4 regions of the Cupriavidus sp. GW823-FHT06D04 genome follow, and region 1 is predicted to be linked to each of the others. Evidence: predicted binding sites of a transcription regulator. Region 1 holds the regulator's gene; each other region holds the start of a gene.
What was found. The regulator sigma-54, encoded in region 1, starts transcription at its own class of promoters, with help from an activator protein. The targets are predictions, from matches to a motif close to TGGCANGNAANCTGCTTT.
Positions count from the first base shown of each region.

Region 2: a site for sigma-54 is predicted at 683-700, ahead of AC1Q7H_RS35495 (PQQ-dependent methanol/ethanol family dehydrogenase). Genes of this name have one in related genera too.
Region 3: a site for sigma-54 is predicted at 1,185-1,202, ahead of prpB (methylisocitrate lyase). Genes of this name have one in related genera too.
Region 4: a site for sigma-54 is predicted at 956-973, ahead of urtA (urea ABC transporter substrate-binding protein). Genes of this name have one in related genera too.

Region 1 covers NZ_JBXAHL010000002.1:123,574-125,773, reverse strand. Annotated here, with positions in the region: gene lptB (LPS export ABC transporter ATP-binding protein) at 1-45, shown strand, start outside; gene AC1Q7H_RS04275 (RNA polymerase factor sigma-54) at 181-1,668, shown strand; gene hpf (ribosome hibernation-promoting factor, HPF/YfiA family) at 1,717-2,067, shown strand.
Region 2 covers NZ_JBXAHL010000050.1:11,558-13,757, forward strand. Annotated here, with positions in the region: gene AC1Q7H_RS35490 (quinoprotein relay system zinc metallohydrolase 1) at 1-563, shown strand, start outside; gene AC1Q7H_RS35495 (PQQ-dependent methanol/ethanol family dehydrogenase) at 765-2,200, shown strand, end outside.
Region 3 covers NZ_JBXAHL010000043.1:8,304-10,503, reverse strand. Annotated here, with positions in the region: gene prpC (bifunctional 2-methylcitrate synthase/citrate synthase) at 1-155, opposite strand, end outside; gene prpB (methylisocitrate lyase) at 243-1,151, opposite strand; gene prpR (propionate catabolism operon regulatory protein PrpR) at 1,433-2,200, shown strand, end outside.
Region 4 covers NZ_JBXAHL010000014.1:105,080-107,279, forward strand. Annotated here, with positions in the region: gene urtA (urea ABC transporter substrate-binding protein) at 1-901, opposite strand, end outside; gene cyoD (cytochrome o ubiquinol oxidase subunit IV) at 1,255-1,623, opposite strand; gene cyoC (cytochrome o ubiquinol oxidase subunit III) at 1,623-2,200, opposite strand, start outside.

The DNA.
Region 1 (2,200 bases):
GACGCAGTGCGGCGCGTCTACCTGGGCGAGAACTTCCGCATGTGACTTAACGGCCTGCCCGCGAGCGGCAGGCCTCTTCGCGGGCGCGCGTGGGCCCTCCCACAGCCAGCGGCGATCGGACCGCATAAGCGATAGCAATTTCCGTTCCAACAACGGAAAGATGCGCATAGAATAGCTCGCATGAAACCGTCGCTACAGCTCCGTCTTTCCCAGCATCTGGCCCTGACCCCGCAACTGCAGCAGTCGATCCGGCTGCTGCAGCTCTCCACGCTGGAACTGCAGCAAGAGGTCGAACAGGCGCTGACGGAAAACCCGCTGCTCGAGCGCGAGAACGACTGGATCGAAAGCCCGCTGCGCGTGGCGGCCGACGGCTCGGTCAACCTGCAGAGCGCACCGGCGCCCGCCCCGGCTGAGCCCCAGGGCAATGGCGAGGCTCGCGCCGACGGCGCGGGTGACGACGACAGCTATGGCGACAGCGGCAACGGCAACGGCGACGACTACGGCAGCGGCGACTGGAGCCTGGACGACTTTGCCCGCCGCCCCCAGGGCGACGAGGATGAAAAAACGCCGATGCAGCTGCGCGAGGCCGAGCCCACGCTGCGCGAGTACCTGATGGAGCAGCTCACGCCGCTGAAGATCTCGGCGCGCGACAAAGGCCTGGCCATCTTCCTGATCGAATCGCTCGACGACGATGGCTACCTGAGCGCATCGCTTGAGGAGATCTGCACGGAGTTGCCGGAAGAACTCGAGTTCGAGATCGACGAAGTCCACGCCATCCTCACGCTGCTGCAGAGTTTCGACCCGCCCGGCGTGGGTGCGCGCAACGCCGCCGAGTGCCTGGCCCTGCAGTTGCGACGCCTGACGCACCCGCAACGCGAACTGGCGCTGAACATCGTTAGCAATCACCTGGAGTTGCTCGCAGTACGCGACTACACGCGGCTGAAGAAGGCGCTGCAGGTAGATGAAGTGGCACTGAAGTCCGCACACGAACTGATCCGCTCGCTGGCGCCCTACCCCGGCCATGCGTACAGCCGCCCGGAAGCGGACTTTGTGGTGCCGGACGTGTTCGTGCGCAAGGGTGGCGGCGGCTGGATCGCGCAGCTCAATCCGGATGTGATGCCGAGGCTGCGCATCAACGATATGTATGCCCAAATCCTGCGTGGCGCGAAGGGTGAGTCCGGCACGGCCGGACTGCAGCAAAAGCTGCAAGAGGCGCGCTGGCTGATCAAGAACATCCAGCAAAGGTTCGACACAATCCTGCGTGTCTCGCAGGCCATTGTCGAGCGTCAAAAGAACTTTTTCAGTCACGGCGAAATCGCCATGCGCCCCTTGGTTTTGCGGGAGATTGCCGATACACTGGGTTTACACGAGTCAACCATCTCCCGGGTGACGACCAATAAATTCATGGCAACGCCGATGGGTACTTTCGAACTGAAGTACTTCTTCGGCAGCCACGTGTCCACCGAAACCGGTGGCGCGGCTTCATCAACGGCCATCCGCGCCTTGATCAAGCAACTGATAGGAGCCGAAGACCCGAGGAATCCCCTTTCCGACAGTCGCATTGCCGAACTGCTGGGTGAGCAAGGCTTTGTTGTTGCGCGCCGCACTGTTGCCAAGTATCGCGAAGCCCTGAAGATCCCCGCAGTCAATCTCCGCAAGTCTTTGTAGCCGAGCCCACCGCCTGCCTGGTGAGGCTCTTTCAGAAGGAGAAGCGCTATGAACTTCAAGATCAGTGGACACCACCTGGACATCACGCCCCCTCTGCGTGAGTACGTGGAAACGAAGCTGGAGCGAATCGTCAGGCATTTCGATCAGGTCATTGGCGTTAGCGTGCTGCTCTCTGTCGACAACCACAAGGAAAAGGACCGGCGTCAGTACGCGGAAATTAATCTACATCTCAAGGGCAAGGACATCTTTGTCGAGGCGCATCACGAAGACCTATATGCAGCGATCGACGCACTCGTCGACAAGCTGGACCGTCAGGTGATCCGCTACAAGGATCGCGTGCAAGGCCACGACCGCGAAGCGGTCAAGTACCAGATGGCCGCAGCGCAAATGCAGCAATGACCGTGCCCGGCAGCCCCGCAGCGGGCTGCTGAATCAGGATTGAACAGGCAAGCCGCGCCACGAAGCGCGGCTTTTTTGCGCCCTTGCGTTCCGGGTTGCCGCCGGCATGCCGCGCCCGCACTGGCGGTGCGGC
Region 2 (2,200 bases), on a different contig from region 1:
GCGAGGGCGCCGCTTATGCCGACAACCTCTACCGCCTGTGCGGCGACTGGATGCGCGGCACCGAGTCCGTGCCGGCTGCCCACGCGCTGGCGCCGGGCCGCCGCACGATCGGGCGCCATACGCTGGAGCTCGTGCGCCTGGACGGCCATACCGGCGACGACCTGGTGGTGCTGGACCACAGCGCGGGCGTGGTCTTTGCCGGCGGACTGGTGTTCCGGCAACGCATTCCGACCACGCCGCACGCGGATATCGGCCGCTGGCAGGCCAGCCTGGACCGGCTGCAGGCGCTGCTGGCCGACAGCGGGGCGCGCGTGCTGGTCCCCAGCCACGGGCCAGTGCCTGCGGCCGGCGGCGGCGCAGAGGCCATCGCGCAGACGCGCGGTTACCTGCAATGGCTGGATACGCGCCTGCGCGAGGCCGCGGCGCAGGGGCGGGACCTGGCCGAGGTCATGGCGATGCCGGTGCCGCAGCCCTACGCGCACTGGGCCGCGATGCCCGCGGAGTACCTGCGCAACGTCGGCCATCTCTACCCGGCGCGCGAGGAAGCCGCGCTTGGGCACTGACGCCGGCCAGCCGTGGCGGGCTGTTCAATTCTGGAGCAGCTGCAACGCAGTGTTGCGCGCTGGCACGGCCGCCATCACGCAGCGGGGCCGCAACCGGCGTGCTGGTGGGGGGATGCGACTGGCATGGGAATTGCCAAAGGCATGTCTGGTGTGTGGCGCAGTGGCGCACCAGGGAAACCCAAAACAAGAGAGGAGATGGCAATGAGGACGTTACGAGTAGTGATGGCGGTTGCGGCTGCCGCGGCCAGTCTGGCCGCGCAGGCGGCAGTGACCGATGCCATGATCGAGAACGACGCAAAGAGCCCCGGCGATGTGTTGTCGTGGGGCATGGGCCCGCAAGGCCAGCGCTATTCCACGCTGTCGCGCATCAATACGAAGAACGTCGGGCAGCTGGTGCCGGCGTGGTCGTTCTCGTTTGGCGGCGAGAAGCAGCGCGGGCAGGAATCGCAGCCGCTGATCCATGACGGCAAGATGTTCGTGACGGCCTCGTATTCGCGCATCTATGCGCTGGACCTGAAGACCGGGCGTAAGCTCTGGAAGTATGAGCACCGGCTGCCCGAAGGCATCATGCCGTGCTGCGACGTGGTGAACCGCGGTGCGGCACTCTACGACAACCTGGTGATCTTTGGCACGCTCGATGCGCAGCTGGTGGCGCTGGACCAGAAGACCGGCAAGGTGGTGTGGAAGGAGAAGCTGGAAGACTACGCTGCCGGCTATTCGTACACGGCGGCGCCCATGATCGTCAAGGGCATGGTGCTGACCGGCATCTCGGGCGGCGAGTTCGGCGTGGTGGGCCGGGTCGAGGCGCGCGATGCCAAAACCGGGCAGCTGGTGTGGTCGCGGCCGGTGGTGGAAGGCCATATGGGCTACAAGTACGACAAGGACGGCAACAAGACCGAGAACGGCGTGACCGGCACCGCCAACGCAAGCTGGCCGGGCGAGACCTGGAAGACCGGCGGCGCCGCCACCTGGCTGGGCGGCACCTATGATCCGGCCACCGGGCTGGTGTACTTCGGCACCGGCAATCCGGGCCCGTGGAACAGCCATATCCGCAAGGGCGACAACCTCTACTCGGCCTCGACGGTGGCGCTGGATCCCGCCACCGGCAAGATCGTCTGGCACTACCAGAACACCCCGAACGACGGCTGGGATTTCGATGGCGTCAATGAGTTCGTGACCTTCGACCTGGACGGCAAGCGCATGGGCGGCAAGGCCGACCGCAATGGCTTCTTCTACGTCAACGACGCGGCCAGCGGCAAGCTGGTCAACGCCTTCCCCTTCGTCAAGAAGATCACCTGGGCCACCGGCATCGACCTGAAGAGCGGTCGCCCCAACTACATCGCCGAAGGCCGTCCCGGCGACCCCGCCGCCGGCAGCGACGAGAAGAAGGGCAAGTCCGTGTTTGCCGCGCCGGGCTTCCTTGGCGGCAAGAACCAGCAGCCGATGGCTTACAGCCCGCAGACCGGCCTGTTCTACGTGCCCGCCAACGAGTGGGGCATGGATATCTGGAACGAGCCCATCAGCTACAAGAAGGGTGCTGCCTTCCTGGGCGCGGGCTTCACCATCCGTCCGCTGAACGAGGACTATATCGGCACGTTGCGGGCCATCAACCCCAAGAGCGGCAAGATCATGTGGGA
Region 3 (2,200 bases), on a different contig from region 1:
CAGGTCTCGGCGATGTCGAGGATGTCGTAGCCGCGGTAGTGCAGGTCGTTGCCGGTGCGGCCGACGGTGCACAGCGCGGTATTGCCGGCGGTCACGCCCGACAGAGCGACGGATTTCTTGGGCTTGGGAGTGACGAGCGGTTGCGCTTCGGACATCTGGGTCTCCTTTGTGTGATGCCTGGTATTGCCTGTCTGTTGTCGTGCAAGCGGCCGGGACAAAGCCCGGCCGCGCGTGAGTCTTACTTACTTGCCCTTGCCTTGTGCGAAGAGCGCGTCCAGCTTCTGCTCGAAGTCATGGTAGCCGATGCTCTCGTAGAGCTCGGCGCGGGTCTGCATGGTATCGACCACGTTCTTCTGCGTGCCGTCGCGGCGGATGGCCGCGTAGACGTTCTCCGCCGCCTTGTTCATGGCGCGGAAGGCCGACAGCGGGTACAGCACCATCGACACGCCGGCGCCGCCGAGTTCCTCGGTGGTGAACAGCGGAGTGGCGCCGAATTCGGTGATATTGGCCAGCACCGGCACCTTCACCGCATCGACAAACTTGCGGTACATGGCCAGGTCGGTCATGGCTTCCGGGAAGATGGCGTCGGCGCCGGCTTCCACGCACGCGACGGCGCGCTCGATGGCCTTGTCCAGGCCTTCGACGGCGAGCGCGTCGGTGCGGGCCATGATGACGAAATTCTCGTCGGTGCGGGCGTCGACGGCGGCCCTGATGCGGTCGACCATTTCACCCTGCGTGACGATTTCCTTGTTGGGGCGGTGGCCGCAGCGCTTGGCGCCGACCTGGTCTTCGATATGCATGGCCGCCGCGCCAAACTTGATCAGCGACTTGGTGGTGCGGGCCACGTTGAAGGCCGAGGCGCCGAAGCCGGTGTCGACGTCCACCAGCAGCGGCGTGTCGCACACGTCGGTGATGCGGCGGATATCGGTCAGCACGTCGTCCAGGTTCGAGATGCCCAGGTCCGGCAGGCCCAGCGAGCCGGCCGCAACGCCGCCGCCCGACAGGTAGATGGCCCGGTAGCCGGCGCGCTTGGCCAGCAGGGCGTGGTTGGCATTGATGGTGCCGACTACCTGCAGCGGATGCTCGTCGGCAAGCGCCTGGCGGAAGCGGGCGCCAGCGGAGCGCGCGAGGTCGGAAGCGGAGTAGGTCATGGCGTATGCGTTGGTGAACAGGACGGGCCTAATACTGCAAGGGGTGTGCCAAGCCCTTGGGCGGGCCCGCGGGAAATCCGCCAGCCTTTGTCAGCGCTGGGCTGGCGGGCAGGGCGGCTGGCCTCGCCGCCGATTCCATGTCATTTTTTCAGCACAATTGAATTTCAAAATCACAAGTTTGGAATTCAAAGTTGAAATCCCGGGCTGCGTGGCGGACAATGTGCCAGCACTGTACGCCTGTTCGTCCCGGGTTTCACCACGCATTCTTTCCGCATTGCACCATGGCTCCTCCCGTTTCCACGCAAGCCCGTCCGCGCATCTGGGCCATCGGCATCAGCCGCCTGGCACGCGCCTTCGCCGACCTGATTCCGGCCTACGCCGACCGGGCCGAATTCCGCATCGTCGGCAAGGGTTTCGAGGCCGCCGCCAGCGCCGTGGCGCGCGAGGCGCGCGAGGGCCGGCTCGACGTGGTGGTGGCGGGCGGCTCCAACGGCGCCTACCTGCGCCAGCACGTGGATGTGCCGGTGGTGCTGGTCAAGGTCACGGGCTTTGACGTGATGAGCGCGTTAGCCACCGCGCGGCGCATCTCGCCGCGGGTGGCGCTGGTCACGCACGCGTCGACGTATGCCGAGGTGGATGAATTCGTGCGCGCGTTCTCGCTGTTGGTCCCGGCCTATACCTACCTGACCGAGGACGATGCCGTCGCACGCGTAAAGGCGCTCAAGCAGGAGGGCATCCAGGTCGTGGTCGGCCCCGGCCTGGTGACCGACCTGGCCGACCGCTATGGCCTGACCGGCGTGTTCCTGTACTCCGGCAACTCGGTGCGCATGGCGCTGGAAGACGCGATCGAGGCCGCGCGCCTGCGCCGCATCGAGGCCACCCGGCGCGACTACGTCAACACCATCCTGGCGCACCTGAACGAGGGCGTGGCGGCGGTGGATGCCGAAGGGCGCATCCAGTCGTTCAACCCGGCGATGGAGCGCTTTCTCGGCACTTCCGTCGCCGCCGCGGTCGGGCGCAAGCTGCAGACGCTGGCGCCAAACCTGGCG
Region 4 (2,200 bases), on a different contig from region 1:
GCTTGCGGAAGGCATCGTTCTCGGGGTTCTTGACCGACATGAAGTAGTTCCATGCGGCCAGGTGGCCCACCAGCGGCTTGGTATCGATGCCGCGCAGTTCCTCTTCACCCACCGAGAACGCCACCACCGGCACGTCCTTGGCCTTCAGCCCGGCGTTGCCCAGCTCCTTGTAGAACGGCACGTTGGAGTCGCCGTTGATAGTGGAGATCACCGCGGTCTTGCCGCCCTGCGAGAACTTCTTGATATTGGCGACGATGGTCTGGTAGTCGCTGTGGCCGAACGGGGTGTAGACCTCTTCGATGTCCTTGTCGGCCACGCCCTTGCTCTTCAGGAAGGCGCGCAGGATCTTGTTGGTGGTGCGCGGGTAGACGTAGTCCGTGCCCAGCAGGTAGAAGCGCTTGGCGCCGCCGCCTTCCTTACTCATCAGGTATTCCACCGCCGGGATCGCCTGCTGGTTGGGCGCTGCACCGGTGTAGAAGACGTTCTTCGACATCTCTTCGCCTTCATACTGCACCGGGTAGAACAGCAGCGAGTTCAGTTCCTCATAGACCGGGAGCACCGACTTGCGCGACACCGAGGTCCAGCAGCCGAAGGTCACTGCGACCTTGTCCTTGGTGATCAGCTGGCGCGCCTTTTCCGCGAACAGCGGCCAGTTCGAGGCCGGGTCCACCACCACCGGCTCCAGCTTGCGTCCCAGCACGCCGCCGCTCTTGTTGATCTCATCAATGGTCATCAGGGCCACGTCCTTCAGCGACGTCTCCGAAATGGCCATGGTGCCGGACAGCGAATGCAGGATGCCGACCTTGATCGGCTCCTTGGACTGCGCCAGCGCCAGCGGGCTGGTACCGATCATCGCCGCGGCGGCTATCGCCGACAGCTTCAGCATGTCACGTCGTTGCATTTTGCAGCTCCCGTTTATGGTGTTGGTCAGGGACTACGCTCCCCGGGTGATGCTTCTGCAACTAGCGTGCCATGGAGGCAAACGGCCTGATACCCACCGCGCCGGCGGCAGACGGCCTGCTGGCGCGGCGCGCAGGCGCTACCGCTGCCGGCGATCGCGTATCCGCACCAGGGCAGTGCGGGCGGCGCGCGCACCACTCCCGTGCATCGGTGCAATTCCGTGCGGGCGGCATGCGAAAGGCGCCAGGCGCTGCGCGCCCCGCACCAGGGCCGGGCACCATGCCCCAAGGCTGGCATGGGCAAAAAAAAGGGCCCCTTCCGGGGCCCCGCTTTCGATGCCAGGACGCTGGGTCCTTACATCACCATCATGTTGGCGTTCAGGTTGTGCATGATCCACAGCGAACCCGCCACCACGATCACCAGGATCAGCGCGGTGAACAGCAGCGCGATCACGTTGCTGCGCTGCTCAGACGACGTGTCCAGGTGCAGGAAGTACTTCAGGTGGACCAGCATCTGGACCACGGCCATGCCGAGGATGATCCAGAGGATGGTGCCCTTGTCCATGCTGCCGTCCATCACAAGCTTGAACGGGATCACGGTCAGGATCACGGCCAGGATGAAGCCGATCGCGTACGACTTGAAGCTGGCGTGGGTGTCGTGGCCCGCGTGCGAATCGTGCGAGTCGTGGGCGCCGTGCGCCGCCGGTGCGTTGTGTTGTGCCATCACAGATGTCCCATCAGGTAGACCACGGTAAACACGCCGATCCAGACCACGTCCAGGAAGTGCCAGAACAGCGACAGGCAGGTCAGGCGCTTGGTCAGGGTCGGGGTGATGCCCTTCTTCGACAGTTGCCACATCAGCACGATCATCCACAGCATGCCGCTGGCAACGTGCAGGCCGTGGGTGCCGACCAGGGTGAAGAATGACGACAGGAACGCGCTGCGGCCCGGGCCGGCACCTTCGGCGATCAGGTGATGGAACTCGTTGATTTCCATCGCCATGAAGGCCAGGCCCAGCAGGAACGTGACGCCGAGCCACACCTGCACGCGGCTCAGGCTGCGGTTCTGCAGCGAGATCATCGCCATGCCGTACGTGATCGAGGAGAACAGCAGGATGAAGGTCTCCACCAGCACGTAGTTGAGCTCGAACAGCTCCTTCGCCGACGGGCCGCCTGCCAGCTCGCCGCGCAGCACGGCGAAAGCCGCGAACAGTCCGGCGAAGATGATGCAGTCGCTCATCAGGTAGATCCAGAAGCCATACACCGTATTGGCACTGGTATCGTGGTGCGCATGGTCATGGC